Regions from separate parts of the Micromonospora sp. CA-248260 genome, predicted to be linked through region 2. Evidence: riboswitches for the same ligand, from Rfam matches in the RefSeq annotation. Region 2 holds a riboswitch; the other holds the start of a gene.

The links. Region 2 has a riboswitch for cobalamin ahead of cobN (cobaltochelatase subunit CobN). Riboswitches for the same ligand answer to the same signal wherever they lie in the genome.
Region 1: another riboswitch for cobalamin. It lies ahead of ACQP2H_RS19425 (ribonucleoside-diphosphate reductase subunit alpha); the one in region 2 lies ahead of cobN (cobaltochelatase subunit CobN).

What each region holds. Positions count from the first base shown of each region.
Region 1 is NZ_CP192021.1:4,473,268-4,481,081, forward strand. Features, by position in the region: gene ACQP2H_RS19395 (PEP/pyruvate-binding domain-containing protein) at 1-718, shown strand, start outside; gene ACQP2H_RS19400 (TetR/AcrR family transcriptional regulator) at 725-1,291, shown strand; gene ACQP2H_RS19405 (hypothetical protein) at 1,411-1,797, shown strand; gene ACQP2H_RS19410 (hypothetical protein) at 1,941-2,660, opposite strand; gene ACQP2H_RS19415 (oxidoreductase) at 2,716-3,618, opposite strand; gene ACQP2H_RS19420 (helix-turn-helix transcriptional regulator) at 3,746-4,633, shown strand; cobalamin riboswitch at 4,661-4,877, shown strand; gene ACQP2H_RS19425 (ribonucleoside-diphosphate reductase subunit alpha) at 4,998-7,373, shown strand; gene ACQP2H_RS19430 (ribonucleotide-diphosphate reductase subunit beta) at 7,427-7,814, shown strand, end outside.
Region 2 is NZ_CP192021.1:3,849,308-3,857,121, reverse strand. Features, by position in the region: gene ACQP2H_RS17025 (aldo/keto reductase) at 1-38, shown strand, start outside; gene ACQP2H_RS17020 (hypothetical protein) at 170-505, shown strand; cobalamin riboswitch at 1,207-1,336, shown strand; gene cobN (cobaltochelatase subunit CobN) at 1,645-5,388, shown strand; partial or broken gene ACQP2H_RS17010 (VWA domain-containing protein) at 5,385-7,735, shown strand; gene cobO (cob(I)yrinic acid a,c-diamide adenosyltransferase) at 7,735-7,814, shown strand, end outside.

The DNA.
Region 1 (7,814 bases), 620 kb from region 2:
CGAGGCCGCCGCAGCAGCCGGGGCCGCGCTCGACGAGTTGGCCGCCCGGGTCCGCCGACGTCGCCCGGTCCGGGGCCGGATCGCGATCTTCCTGCTGCGGCGGGCACGACGGCTGGCGGGACTGCGGGAGGCCGGCAAGTTCGCCGGGCTGTACCGGCTCCGGACCGTACGCGAGCAGTTGCTGCTCATCGGGGCGACGCTGTTCCCGACGGCGGACGACGTCATGTTCCTCACCCTCGACGAGGTCGAGGCGGCCCTGGCCGGTGCCGACCTGACCGGGCTGGTCGCCCGACGCCGGGCGACCCACCGGCGTGAGCTGCGCCGCCGGGTCGTGCCGGTGGCGCTCCTGTCCGACGGGACCGACGTGGAGAGCACCCTGCCGGCCCCCACCGACGGGGCGGGACTGCTGCGGGGCGTGGGGGCGGCGACGGGTAGGGTGACCGGCCCGGCCCGGGTGGTCACCGACCCGGCCACCGCGTACCTCGAACCCGGGGAGATCCTCGTGACCGCCACCACCGACCCGGGCTGGACGCCGCTGTTCCTGACCGCCGGGGCGCTGGTCACCGAGACCGGCGCGATCATGGCGCACGGCCCGACGGTGGCCCGCGAGTACGGCATCCCGGCCGTGATCAGCGTGCCGGGCGCCACCTCGCGGATCGTCACCGGTCAGATGATCACCGTGGACGGCGCGGCCGGCACCGTGACGACGGCGCGGTAGGCCCCGATGCCCAGGAAGGTCGACCCCCGTCAGCGCCGCACGCTGATCGCGGACGCGCTCATGCGGGTCGCCGCCGACCGGGGTCTGGAGGCGGTGAGCCTGCGGCACGTGGCCGCCGAGGCGGGGGTGTCCGCCGGCATGGTGCAGCACTACTTCACCACCAAGGACGAGATGATGGCCTTCGCGCTGTCCGTCGTCCGGGACCGGGGTCGGGCCCGGGTCGAGGCGGCGGTCGCGGCGCTCGGGTCGGACCCGCGGCCCCGGCTGCTGCTGCGCACCCTGCTTGCGGCGCTGCTGCCGTTGGACGAGGCGGCGCGCGAGGACGGACGGGTGGCGTTGGCGTTCCTGTCCTGGACCGCCCTGCACCCGGCGGCGGCCCCCGGTCTGCGGCCGGACACCGCGCAACTGGTGGAGTTCATCGCCGGGCTGCTGCCGCGGTCACCGGCGTCGGACGCCGCGGCGGGGCTGCTGGCGCTGGTGGAGGGGCTGGGGGTGTACCTGCTCGGCGGGCAGTACACCCCGGCGCAGGCGACCGCGGTCCTCGACCACCAGTTGGACCTGCTCTTCGCCTGACCGCAGGCGGCGTCCCACGGGTCGGCGGGACCCCGGCGCGGACCGCTCGCCGTGCGGGCGCGGCCGACCCGTGCAATCCTCTGTGGACAGTGATCGTCACCTATCGACAGGAGACTTCCATGCGATCTCGGCTCCTCTCCATCGCCTCCGCGCTGACCCTCGCCGCGAGCGGCTCGGTGCTGGCCCTGATACCCGCCAGCCCGGCCAGCGCCCACTGCGACGGCCACGGGCAGCACCCGGACCTGTACAGCGGCGGCGGGATCTCCTGGGGCGACGGGACCTTCATCCGCGCCTACCCCCACCAGGACTGCCAGCCCAAGGGCCAGGGGTACCCGAGTCAGAACATCGACGTCCACTGCGCCACGCTGACCGGTGACCTGTGGTTCTTCGTCCGCAACACCTCCACCGGGATCAACGGGTGGGCCCGCCGGGACGCGCTGCGCTTCTCGCAGACCGTCACCATCGACGACTGCGCCAACGGGCTCGCCCCGCACCGCGTGGCCTGACCGGGGCCGCCGGCCCGGCCCGGCACGGCGTACCCCCTCGACATTTCGAGCGGTGTGCAGGTGTGACGGGACCCGGCAGCCCGGGGTGGACGGCAACCGCGTCCACCCCGGGCAGGCCGGCCCCGCAGGTCGACCCGACGGCGTCAGGTCAACAGCGCCGGGCGCAGCTCACCACCCACGTTGATCGTGCCGACGACCCGGTCGCCGGTGAGGTCGAAGACGTCGACCGCCCGGTTGGTGCGCATGAGTTCCCGCACCGACGGCGGCAGCGGCGGGGGTTCCTTCATCGCCGCCCGGACGTCCCGGGTGGTGGAGATCAGCCGGCCGACCAGCGACGCCCCGTCGTGGTCCACCCGGACCCGGCCGTACTCCCAGCCGCAGGTGGTGAGGTCGAGCACCTCGAACAGGCGGGCGAGCAGCGGATGCGGGTCGGTCGCCCGGACGAACTGCGTCGCCCTCGTCCCGACGACCGTGGCGGCGGCGACGACGTGCACGTACGGGTGCAGGCCGCCCGGCAGCGCGAACAGCGGCCAGTGCAGCCGGCCACCGGCCGCCCGCCACAGTGGCCGGTAGTTGCGCCGGTCCACCGGGAACCGGTGACCGGTGCGCCGGTACAGCTCCGCCGTCTGGGCCGACAGGTCCGCGTGGGCCGCGTCGGCGAACTCGCCGACGATCCTGGCCGCCACCGCCAGGCCGTCACCGTCGTCGAGCAGGCCGACGATCCCCGCCACCTGGTCGGCCGGCGCGACGGCCACGTGGGTGCCGTACCGCTGCCGCACCTCGGCCGACAGCGCCGCCTGCCGGACCGGATCCTCCTGGACCTGCCGGCCCCCGCCGCCCAGCACCCGCCCGAGCCATCCCATGTCGCCTCGTCTCCGCCACCGTCACCGACCGCAGCCATGCTAGTGCGACCCTGCGTCAGAGATAGCTCACGCCGGTCAGTTCCTCGGCCGCCGTCCACAGCCGCCGGCCGACAGCGGGATCGGTGGCCTCCGGGCTGGCCCGCACCTCGGTGACCGGACCCCAGGTCTGGAAGAGCCGGGCCGGGCCGAAGAACTGGCCGCCACGGACCGCCGGGTCGGTGGCGGCGCGCAGCTGGGGCAGCGCACCCCGCTCCACCGGCTGGGTGGCCAGCAGGCCCAGCCAGGCGACCACCCGGCCACGCCGGCCACGGTGGGCCATGGCCCGGGGGGTCAGGTTGGTGCGGGTGACACCGGGATGGGCCAGCACGCTGAGCACCGGTGCTCCGGCGGCGCGCAGCCGCCGGTCCAGCTCCACGCCGAAGACGGTGGTGGCGAGCTTGGACCGGCCGTACGCGGCGGCGCCCCGGTAGCCGCGCTCGCCCATCAGGTCGGCGAAGTCCAGGTGTGCGTTGCGGTGGGTGATCGAGCTGAGGTGGACCACCCGGGCCGCCCGCGCGGCGGCCAGGTTGTCCAGCAGCAGACCGGTCAGCGCGAAGTGACCCAGCAGGTTGGTGGCGAGGTGCAGCTCGTGGCCGTCGACACTGGTGCGGCGCGGGCCGAGCAGCACCGCACCGGCGTTGTTGACCAGCAGGTCGAGCCTCGGATGGGCGGCGGCCAGTCCCGCCGCGAACGCCCGGACCGAGGCGAGGGAGGCGAGGTCCAGCTCACGTACCTCGACGTTCCCGCCGATGCGCCGGCCGGCCTGCCGGCCGGCGGCGGTGTCGCGGACGGCGAGCACGACGTGCGCACCACGGTGGGCCAGCGCGGTGGCGGTGACCAGGCCGAGGCCCGAGTTCGCGCCGGTCACCACGGCGGTACGGCCGTGCTGGTCGGGGATGTGGTCGGCGGTCCAGGTCATCTGCTGCTCCTGAGCGGTCGGGGTGGGACGCCGACGTTAGGGGCCGCCCGGCCGGGCTCGGTCGTCCCCGGTCGCCTAGGTCCCGCAGTCCTACCCACCCCGGTCCGGGCCGCGTCACACTGGCCCCATGACCCATCCGTACGCCCGCGAACTCGGTGACTTCCTGCGCGCCCGACGCGGCCGGCTGCACCCCCGCGACGTCGGCCTGGAGCCGGGCGGGCGACGGCGGGTCACCGGGCTGCGCCGCGAGGAGCTGGCGCTGCTGGCCGGGTTGAGCACCGACTACTACCAGCGGATGGAGCAGGGCCGGGAGGTCCGCCCGTCCGACCACGTGCTGGACGCGCTCGCCGCCGCGCTCGCCCTCGACGACGAGGAACGCCGGCACCTGTTCACCCTGGCCCGCGCCGCCCGCCGGCCGGTACCGGCCCGGGTGGACCACGGCCCGGAGCGGGTGCCGGAGAGCACCCGACGGCTGCTGCGGGTGCTGGACACCCCGGCGGTGGTGCTCGGCCGCCACCTGGACCTGCTCGCCTGGAACGCGTGGGCGGTGGCGCTGCTCGGCGATCCGACGGATCTCCCGCCGGGCCGGCTCAACATGCTGCTGCTGATGTTCGACGAGGCGGCGTCCCCGGTGCGGCGCTGCGCGTCCTGGGAGCAGCAGGCGCTGGACTACATCGGCATGATGCGTGCCGCCGTCGCCACCGACCCCACCCATCCCCGGGCCACCGCGATCGTCGGTGAGCTGAGCATCCGCAGCGCCGAGTTCCGGCGGCTGTGGTCGCGGCACGACGTGCGCGGGTCGGTCACCGGAACCAAGACCTTCCAGGTCCCCGGGGTCGGTGACATCGTCCTGGACTGGGACACCTACCCGCTGCCCGGCAACCCCGGCCCGGTCCTGCTGGTCTTCACCGCCGAGCCCGGCAGTGCCGACGCGGACGCCCTGCGGCTGCTGGCGTCACTGCGGGCCACCGACCGGTCGGAGGAGAGTTATCTGACACGCCGACGCGACATCTAGTGTTGCCTCTCCCCCATCCACGCCATATATGGTGTGCCACGCAGCTGGTTCGACCGGGCCCGGTGGTCCGGTCGAGGCAACAGGGAACCCGGTGGAAATCCGGGACTGCCCCGCAGCGGTAAGTGGGAACGACCGCCGTCATCGAGCACTGGACCGCCAGGTCTGGGAAGCGACGGCCAGTAGGCGACCGGCGACCCCGGTCACGCCCGCGAGTCCGAAGACCTGCCAGTGCGCCGTGCGCTGCTGCGCGCGGCGGTCGGAGGTCGCGCGGGACGACCGACGCCAGCACCCGGGCCGGCCGTCGTGCCGTGCCCGTTGGCGTTCTCCCGCGTCCGATGGCCATCGGTGACAGCGAGGAGAGGTCATGACGAACGTAGCGGAACGCCCACCGTCCGAGGTCGACGGCGCGGAGTCACGCCGGCCGGCGATGCGGGTACGCAAGCGCGACGGCGACACCGAGCCGGTCGACGTCAACCGGATCGTCACGGCGGTCGCGCGGTGGGCCACCGACCTGGACGAGGTCGATCCGCTGCGGGTGGCCACCAGGACGATCAGCGGCCTCTACGACGGGGCGACCACCGCCGAGCTGGACAAGCTGTCGATCCAGACGGCGGCGGAGCTGATCGGCACGGAACCGCAGTACTCCCGGCTGGCGGCCCGGCTGCTGGCCGCGTACGTGGACGAGGAGGTCCGCGGGCAGGCGGTGGAGAGCTTCAGCCAGTCCATCCGGTACGCCCACGGCCTCGGCCTGATCGCCGACGACACCGCCGCGTTCGTGGCCCGGCACGCCCGGCAGCTCGACGACGCCGTCGACCCGGCCGGTGACCTGCGGTTCGAGTATTTCGGGCTGCGGACGGTGGCCGACCGCTACCTGCTGCGGCACCCGCAGTCGCGGCTGGTGGTGGAGACCCCGCAGTTCTGGCTGCTGCGGGTGGCCTGCGGGCTGTCCACCACGCCCGACGAGGCGGTCGGGTTCTACCGGCTGATGTCGTCGCTTGCCTACCTGCCGAGTTCCCCGACGTTGTTCAACTCGGGCACCCGGCACACCCAGATGTCGTCGTGTTTCCTGGTCGACTCGCCGCGCGACGAGCTGGACTCGATCTACGAGCGCTACCACCAGGTGGCGAAGCTGTCGAAGTTCTCCGGCGGCATCGGCATCTCCTGGTCGCGGGTGCGGGGCCGGGGCGCGCTGATCCGGGGCACCAACGGCCGGTCCAACGGGATCGTGCCGTTCCTCAAGACCCTCGACGCCGGGGTGGCGGCGGTCAACCAGGGCGGCCGGCGCAAGGGCGCCGCCTGCGTCTACCTGGAACCCTGGCACCCGGACGTCGAGGAGTTCCTGGAGTTGCGGGACAACACCGGTGAGGAGGCCCGGCGTACCCACAACCTCAACCTGGCCAACTGGATCCCCGACGAGTTCATGCGCCGGGTCGAGGCCGACGGCGACTGGTCGCTGATCGACCCGTCGGACGCCCCGGAGCTGCCCGACCTGTACGGCGAGGAGTTCGACGCCGCGTACCGGGTCGCCGAGAAGAAGGCGGTCCGGACGGTGAAGGCCCGGGACCTGTACGGGCGGATGATGCGCACCCTGGCACAGACCGGCAACGGGTGGATGACGTTCAAGGACCCGTCGAACCGGCTGTCCAACCAGACCGGCGTGCCGGGCAACACGATCCACCTGTCCAACCTGTGCACCGAGATCCTGGAGGTCAACAGCGACACCGAGACGGCGGTGTGCAACCTCGGCTCGGTCAACCTCGGCGCGCACCTCACCGGCGACGGCGTCGACTGGGACAAGCTGCGCGCAACGGTCCGGACGGCGGTGGTGTTCCTGGACCGGGTGATCGACATCAACTACTACCCGGCCGAGCAGGCGGCGGCGTCGAACCCGCGCTGGCGGCCCGTCGGGCTGGGGCTGATGGGTTTGCAGGACGCGTTGTTCGCGCTGCGGCTGCCGTTCGACTCGGCCGGGGCCCGGGAGTTGTCCACCCGGGTCCAGGAGGAGATCTTCCTGACCGCCCTGGAGACCTCGGCCGGCCTGGCCGAACGGTTCGGCGCGCACCCGGCGTACCCGCAGACCAGGGCGGCCCGGGGTGACCTGCACCCGGACCTGTGGGGGGTCGAGCCCACCCAGGCCGCGCGGTGGGCGGCGCTGCGCACCCGGATCGCGGCGCACGGCCTGCGCAACTCGCTGCTCGTGGCGATCGCCCCGACCGCCACGATCGCGTCGATCGCCGGCTGTTACGAGTGCATCGAGCCGCAGGTGTCCAACCTGTTCAAGCGGGAGACCATGTCCGGGGAGTTCCTCCAGATCAACACCTATCTGGTACGCGAGCTGAAGGCGCGCGGCCTGTGGACGTCGGAGATCCGCGACCAGATCAAGCGGGCCGAGGGTTCGGTGCAGGGCATCGTCGACCTGCCCGTCGAGGTGCGGGAGTTGTTCCGGACCGCGTGGGAGCTGCCGCAGCGGGCGCTGATCGACCTGGCCGCCGCGCGGGCGCCGTACATCGACCAGTCGCAGTCGCTGAACCTGTTCCTCAGCGCGCCGACCATCGGCAAGTTGTCCTCGATGTACCTGTACGCCTGGAAGTCCGGGCTGAAGACCACCTACTACCTGCGGTCGCGTCCGGCGACCCGGATCCAGCAGGCCACCGTCACCGTCGCCCCGGTCGTGGCGGCCGACGCCGAGGCGCTGGCCTGTTCCCTGGAGAACCCCGAGAGCTGCGAGGCGTGCCAGTGACCACCGTCGACGAACCCCGCACCGCCGGGCGGCAGCTGCTGCTCGACCCCGGCATGGACCTCACCCTGCGGCCGATGCGCTACCCGCACTTCTTCGACCGGTTCAAAGACGCCATCCGTAACACCTGGACGGTGGAGGAGGTCGACCTGCACTCCGACCTGGCCGACCTGGAGCGGCTGTCCCCGGCCGAGCGGCACCTGGTGTCCCGGTTGGTGGCGTTCTTCGCCACCGGTGACACGATCGTCGCCAACAACCTGGTGCTCAACCTCTACCAGCACGTCAACTCTCCCGAAGGCCGGCTCTACCTGTCCCGGCAGCTGTTCGAGGAAGCCGTGCACGTGCAGTTCTACCTGAACCTGCTCGACACATACGTCCCCGACGAGCAGGAGCGGTTCGCCGCGTTCGCCGCGATCGAGAACATCCCGTCGATCCGGCGCAAGG
Region 2 (7,814 bases):
TGCGACTCACCCCCGACGAGCTGGCCGCCCTGGGCTGAACGGTCCCGGGCGTGGCGCGTACGCCCTGGGGCGTCGAGGTCTGCCCCGTCCAGCCGGTTGTCACCGGGCTCGCAGCGCCCTGCCAGGCAGGGGTGTTCCACTGGAGGGACGCCGAGGAGAGGACGGGCAGATGGGCTGGTTCAGCCGACGGACCCGGGCTGACGAGGGCATCCCGACCAAGCTCGATCGGGAGGCCACCCGGGACGACCTGACCGCGTTGGCGGACTTCGTGGCCGCCCACCGGGGGGTGGAGTTCTATCTCGAACCCGAGACGACCGCCACCGACACCACAGTGGTGGCGATCGCGCACGACGGGGAGTGGATCCGCCGCCGCACCGGCTCCCCACGTACGGCGGCGAAGCTGGCCCACCGGCACGCGGTGCCCCTCTACGAGGCGGCGAAGACCGGATACCCGGAGCGGATGCGGGCCTGGAACCGGACCCACCCCGAGCGTCGCCTCCGCTGACCCCTCAGCCGCTGCGTAGAGGGTGGCCGGGGGTCTGCGGGGTGGGTGTCTGTGGGGGCGGGCCGTGGGGTGCGGCCGTGGTGGTGGGCGCGGCCGTTGGCCGCGCCAGCGGCTGCGGGCCAGGGGTGTGGGTATGTCGTCGCGGGCCCTTTCGAGCTGATGACGGTGACGGATCGGTCCCCCCGGGTGGGACGGCCCGGCCCGGCTCGGCCCGACGCCCGTCCGGTCGGGTCGGACCGTGCCGACCCCGAGTCGTTGACGTCATCAGCTCGACAGCGTGCGAGAGAGGTGTTCCGACCGCCAGGGACGGTCGGCCCCGGGACAGGTCGGCCCCGGGACGGGTCGGCCCCGGGACGGGTCGGCCCCGGGACGGGTCGGCCCCGGGACGGGTCGGCCCCGGGACGGGTCGGCCCCGGGACGGGTCGGCCCCGGGACGGGTGCCTCGATCGGCTCCGCCCCGGCTGGTGGCGGCCGGCGGAACTCCCTGAGGCGGGTTGCGGGTCGCCTCGGAGGATCTGCGGGTGCGCCGCACGGGGCGGCTGCGGGTCGGCCGTCGGGCGGGGCCGGACCCACCCGTGGGATGCGCGGGGCGGGCGGCTGCCGGCCTCGCCACAGGGGTCGATCGGTGCCGTCGCGGGGCCGGTGGCCACCGTTGACCTCGGGGTGAGGAGTATGGCAGCATTCGCGGCCTGACGGCAGTGAAGGAAGTCGGTGCGATTCCGACGCGGTCCCGCCACTGTCACCGGGGAGCGATCCCCCCTCGTGAGTCACGACCGTGCGTGCACGGTTGGAAGGCCGGGGGTGAGCGTCGATCCGGGAGCCAGGATACTTCGGCCGTCGGAGAACCCCAGGGCGTGGACACCCGAGGAGGACCCGATGACGCACAGCGTCACTGCCGACCCCATCACGGTCGGTGATTTCTGCATCACCGTCGAGCCCGCGCCGCCGCGTGCTCCCACCTCTCCCACCGTCGCCGGCCGCCGCCGGGGCGGTCGGCCTGCCACGTACCGCTGACGGCCGGTCCGGGTACCCCGCCGCAGGCGGGTGCGTCGTACCTCCGCCGCCGCTGACCGGCGTCCCTCCCGCCCCGCTCGGCCCGGCCCTGTGGTCGAGCCGGACGTCACTCTCCGGAGCCGAACGTGCGCATTCTGCTGCTGTCCACCGCCGACACCGATCTGCTCGCCGCCCGGGCCAGCGCCGCCGACTACCGGCTCGCCAACCCCACCCGGGTCGACGTGGACGCCGTGCCGGCCCTGCTCGACGGGGTCGACCTGGCCGTCGTACGGCTGCTCGGTGGTCGGCAGGCGTGGCCGGACGGCCTCGCGGCGGTGCTCGGCTCCGGCGTCCCCACGATCGTGCTCGGCGGCGAGGCGGTGCCCGACGCGGAGCTGATGGCGGCCTCCACGGTGACCTCCGGGGTGGCCACCGAAGCCCTGTCCTACCTGGTCGAGGGGGGTGCGGCAAACCTCGCCCAGCTGGCCCGGTTCCTGTCCGACACGGTCCTGCTCACCGGTGAGGGCTTCGACCCGCCCACCCCCACCCCGCCGTACGGCATTCTCGACCGTCGACCCCCGACCGCCCCGGTCGACCCGACCGCCCCGATCGACCCGGCGGAACCGGCGGCCGGGCCGGCCGGGCGGCGGGCGGACGGCGACGGGCGGCCCACGGTGGGCATCGTGTTCTACCGGGCGCACGCGCTGGCCGGCAACACCGACTTCGTGCACACCCTGGTCGACGCGGTCGACGCGGCCGGGGGGAACCCGCTGCCGATCTACTGCGGATCGCTGCGCGGGCTCACCCCCGGCGCCGGGCCGCTGGACCTCTTCGCCCGCTGCGACGCGCTCGTCGTCACCGTCCTCGCCGCCGGGGGGACGGTCGCCGCCGACGCCTCCGGTGGCGGCGACGAGGACGCCTGGGACGTCGGCGCGCTCGCCGCCCTCGACGTGCCGGTGATCCAGGCGCTCTGCCTCACCAGCACCCGGGACCAGTGGGCCGGCAGCGACGCCGGACTGTCCCCGTTGGACGCGGCGATGCAGGTGGCGATCCCCGAGTTCGACGGCCGGATCGTCACCGTGCCGTTCTCGTTCAAACGCATCGACGCCGACGGGCTGTCGGTCTACGCCGCCGACGCCGAGCGGGCCGCCCGGGTCGCCGGGATCGCCGTCCGACAGGCCCGGCTGCGGCACCTGCCCCCCGCCGACAGGCGGCTGGCGATCGTGCTCAGCTCCTACCCGACGAAGCACTCCCGGGTCGGCAACGCCGTCGGCCTGGACACCCCCGCCTCGGCGGTACGCCTGCTCGCCGCCCTCGCCGCCGCCGGATACCACCTCGGTGACGCGCCCCCGCCCACCGACGGGGACGCCCTGATCCACGCACTGATCGCCGCCGGTGGTCACGACGTCGAGTGGCTCACCCCGCAACAGTTGTCCGCCGCCGAGGCCCGGGTGCCGGGGGAGACCTACCGGCGCTGGTTCGACCAGGTGCCGGCCGACCTGCGGGACCGGATGCGGGAACACTGGGGTGAGCCACCCGGCCAGCTCTACACCGACGACGGTGACATCGTCCTGGCCGGGCTGCGGTTCGGCAACGTCACCCTGCTGATCCAGCCGCCGCGCGGCTTCGGTGAGAACCCGATCGCCATCTACCACGACCCCGACCTGCCACCCAGCCACCACTACCTCGCCGCGTACCGGTGGTTGGCCGCGCCGGTCGCCGACGGCGGGTTCGGTGCCGACGCGGTGGTGCACCTCGGCAAACACGGCACCCTGGAATGGCTGCCCGGCAAGGGCCTCGGCCTGGCCGCCGACTGCGCCCCCGACGCCGTCCTCGGCGACCTGCCGCTGGTCTACCCGTTCATCGTCAACGACCCCGGCGAGGGCACCCAGGCCAAGCGGCGGGCGCACGCCGTCGTCGTCGACCACCTGGTGCCCCCGATGGCCCGCGCCGAGACCTACGGCGACCTGGCGAAACTCGAACAACTGCTGGACGAGTACGCCACCGTGCAGGCCCTCGACCCGGCGAAGGTGCCGGTGGTCCGGGGGCAGATCTGGGAGCTGGTGCGCGTCGCCGAACTGCACCACGACCTGCACACCGAGGCGATGCCCGACGCCGACGACTTCGACGACTTCGTGCTGCACCTCGACGGTTACCTGTGCGAGGTCAAGGACGTGCAGATCCGCGACGGGCTGCACATCCTGGCCGAGGTGCCCACCGGTGAGCCCCGGGTGAACCTCGTCCTCGCCGTGCTGCGCGCCCCCCAGGTGTGGGGCGGCGCCCAGGCCCTGCCCGGCCTGCGTCAGGCCCTCGCCGCCAGCTATGACCTCGACGAGCAGGCGCTGCTCGCCGAGCCCGGGGCGCGGGTGGCGGTGCCGGCGGCGCTGACCGACGTCGTCGACGGGCCGTCGGTCACCGCCGCCGACGCGGTGGACCTGATCGAAGGGCTGGCCCGGCGGCTCGTCCTCGGCATGGAGACCCTCGGTTGGGACCCCGCCCGGGTCGACGAGGTGGTCACCGAGGTGACCGGTGGGTCCTGCCCCGACGCCGCCGAGGTGCTGCGGTTCGCCGCCCGCGAGGTGGTGCCCCGGCTGGACCGCACCACCGACGAGATCACCCACACCCTCGGCGCGCTCGACGGCCGGTTCGTGCCCCCCGGTCCGTCCGGGTCGCCCACCCGGGGGCTGGTCAACGTGCTGCCCACGGGCCGCAACTTCTACTCCGTCGACCCGAAGGTGATCCCCAGCCGCAACGCCTGGGACGTCGGGGTCGCGCTGGCCGACTCGCTACTCGCCCGCTACCTCGCCGACACCGGCGAGTACCCGCGGTCGGTCGGGCTGACCGTGTGGGGCACCAGCGCCATGCGTACCCAGGGTGACGACATCGCCGAGGTGCTGGCCCTGCTCGGCTGCCGGCCGGTGTGGGACGACCGGTCGCGGCGGGTCACCGGCGTCGAGGTGGTGCCGGTGGCGGAACTGGGCCGGCCCCGGGTCGACGTCACGGTCCGCATCTCGGGTTTCTTCCGGGACGCGTTCCCGCACGTCGTCGCCCTCCTCGACGACGCGGTACGGCTGGTCGCCGCCCTCGACGAGCCGGCCGGGGACAACTACCTGCGCGCGCACGTGGCCGCCGACCTCGCCACCCACGGCGACGAGCGGCGGGCCACCGCCCGGATCTTCGGCTCCAAGCCCGGGGCGTACGGGGCGGGGCTGCTGCCGCTGATCGACGCCCGGAACTGGCGCACCGACGCCGACCTGGCCGAGGTGTACGCCGTCTGGGGTGGCTACGCCTACGGCCGGGGCCTGGACGGGCGGGAGGCGCGGGCCGACATGGAACGGTCCTTCGCCCGGATCGCGGTGGCGGCCAAGAACCAGGACACCCGCGAGCACGACATCGTCGACTCCGACGACTATTTCCAGTACCACGGTGGGATGGTGGCGATGGTGCGGCACCTGACCGGGGCCGCCCCGGCCGCCTATGTGGGCGACTCGGCGATGCCGCACGACGTGCGCACCCGCACCCTCGGCGAGGAGACCCGGCGGGTGTTCCGGGCCCGGGTGGTCAACCCGAAGTGGATCGCCGCGATGCGCCGGCACGGCTACAAGGGCGCGTTCGAGCTGGCCGCCACCGTGGACTACCTGTTCGGCTACGACGCCACCGCCGGTGTCGTCGACGACTGGATGTACGAGCGCCTCGCCGAGGCGTACCTGTTCGACGGGGAGACCCGGGAGTTCCTGGAACGGTCCAACCCGTGGGCGCTGCGCGGCATCACCGAGCGGTTGCTGGAGGCCGCCGACCGGGGCCTGTGGGCCGCGCCGGAGCCCGCCACCCTGGACCGGCTGCGGGAGACGTACCTGGCCACCGAGGGCGACCTGGAGGAAAAGCAGTGAGCGCGAGGAGTGAGCCGGGTTTGCGAGCCCCGCAGTCGCGAGCCGGAGCAGCACAGTGAGCGGGTTTCCCTTCTCGGCCGTGCTCGGGATGGACGACATGCGGTTGGCGTTGCTGCTCAACGCGGTCAGCCCGGCGATCGGCGGGGTGCTGGTGCGGGGCGAGAAGGGCACCGCCAAGTCGACCGCCGTGCGGGCCCTGGCCGCGCTGCTCCCGCCGGTGGACCGGGTCGCCGGGTGCCGGTTCGGCTGCGACCCGGCCGCCCCGGATCCGACCTGCCCGGACGGTCCGCACCCGGGCGTCGCCGGGCACGAGGACCCGGCCGCCGCGTCGGTCGAGCGCCGTCCGGCCCGGCTGGTGGAGTTGCCGGTCGGTGCCGCCGAGGACCGGGTGGTCGGCTCGTTGGACCTGGAGAAGGCCCTCGCCGAGGGGGTACGCGCCTTCGAGCCGGGCCTGCTCGCCGCCGCCCACCGGGGGGTGCTCTATGTCGACGAGGTGAACCTGCTCCACGATCACCTGGTCGACCTGCTGCTGGACGCCGCCGCGATGGGCCGTTGCCACGTCGAGCGGGAGGGTGTCTCGGTCAGCCACGCCGCCCGGTTCCTGCTGGTGGGCACGATGAACCCGGAGGAGGGTGAGCTGCGTCCGCAGTTGCTCGACCGGTTCGGGCTGACCGTCGAGGTGGCGGCCAGCCGGGACCCGGTCGTCCGGGTGGAGGTGGTGCGCCGCCGGCTCGCCGCCGACGCCGACCCGGCCGGGTTCGCCGCCCGCTGGGCCGCCGCCGACGCCGAGGTGGCCGCCCGGGTGGCTGCCGCCCGGGGGCGGCTCGACGCGGTGCTGCTGCCTGACGCCGCGTTGCGGCAGATCGCCGAGGTCTGCGCCGCGTTCGACGTGGACGGGATGCGCGCCGACATCGTCACCGCCCGGACCGCCGTGGCACACGCCGCCTGGCAGGGGCGGGACCGGGTGACCGCCGACGACGTGCGGGTCGCCGCCCGGTTGGCCCTGCCGCACCGGCGTCGTCGTGACCCGTTCGACACCCCCGGCCTGGACGAGAAACGCCTCGACGAGGCGTTGCAGCGGGCCCGCGACGAGCACCCCGACGACGATCCGCCGGATACCGGCCCGGCCGGTCCGGGTGACCCCGGCGGCCCGGACGGCGGTGGGCCGGGCGGCCCTTCGACGGGTGGCCCCGGCGGCGGGTCCGGTCCACAGCCACCCGACGACGCCGGTGGGCCGCAGGATGCCACCGGTGGGCCGCAGGACGCTGGTGGTCCGCTGGGCCACGACGACCACCCGCGCGCCCGGACCGGTCCGGCCTCCCCACAGTCCGGGGACGACCGGTGGCCGGACCGCATCGACGACGGCGGACCGGACGGCGACGACGGGCCGGACACCGGACACCGCGCCGACGGCCGGTCGGGACGCCCCGACGACGGGTCCGCCGAGCACACCGGTGCCCGTCCGGGGCGACCAGGCCAGGGCGGCACCGCGAACCCGGGTGACCCGGCGGGCGCCGGCTCGGTGGCCGTACCGCAGCGGGGGTTGACGGCCCGGTTGTTCACCGCACCGGGGGTGGGTGACGGGGTGCCCGGCCGGCGGTCGCGGGCCCGGACCGGGCGCGGGCGGACCACCGGCGCGCGGGTGCCCGCCGGCCGGCCGGCCACGGTGCACCTGCCGGCGACCCTGCGTGCCGCCGCCCCGCACCAGGCCCGGCGGGGCCGGTGCGGCGGGCGGTTGCTGCTGCGCCCCGACGACCTGCGGGAGGCGGTCCGGGAGGGCCGCGAGGGCAACCTGGTGCTGTTCGTGGTCGACGCCAGCGGGTCGATGGGCGCGCGGCAGCGGATGTCGGCGGTCAAGGGTGCGGTGCTGGCCCTGCTCACCGACGCCTACCAGCGTCGGGACACGGTGGCGGTGGTCGCCTTCCGGGGTTCCGGGGCGCAGGTGCTGCTCCCGGCCACCTCGTCGGTGCTGGCCGCGTCGGCGCGGCTGGCCGAGCTGCCCACCGGGGGGCGTACCCCGTTGGCGGAGGGATTGCTCGCCGCCGTCGACCTGCTGCGGGTGCAGCGGCTGCGGGACCCGCGCCGGCGTCCGCTGGTGCTGGTCGTCACCGACGGCCGGGCCACCGCCGGGCACCGGCCGCTGGACCGGTCGGCGCGCGCGGCGGCGGTGCTCGCCGCCACCGGCGCACCCTGCGTCGTGGTGGACTGTGAGTCCGGCCCGGTCCGGTTGCACCTGGCCCGCCGGCTGGCCGACCAGCTCGGCGCGGCCCACCACCGCCTGGACACGGTCACCGCCGACCCGCTGGCCGGGCTCGCCACCGTCGGAGCGAATCGGAGCGTGCGCTGATGCCGCAGGGAAAGCCGGAACACGTCCCCGCCGACGGGTTGACCACCCGGCAGCGGCGGCACCGTCCGCTGACCATCGT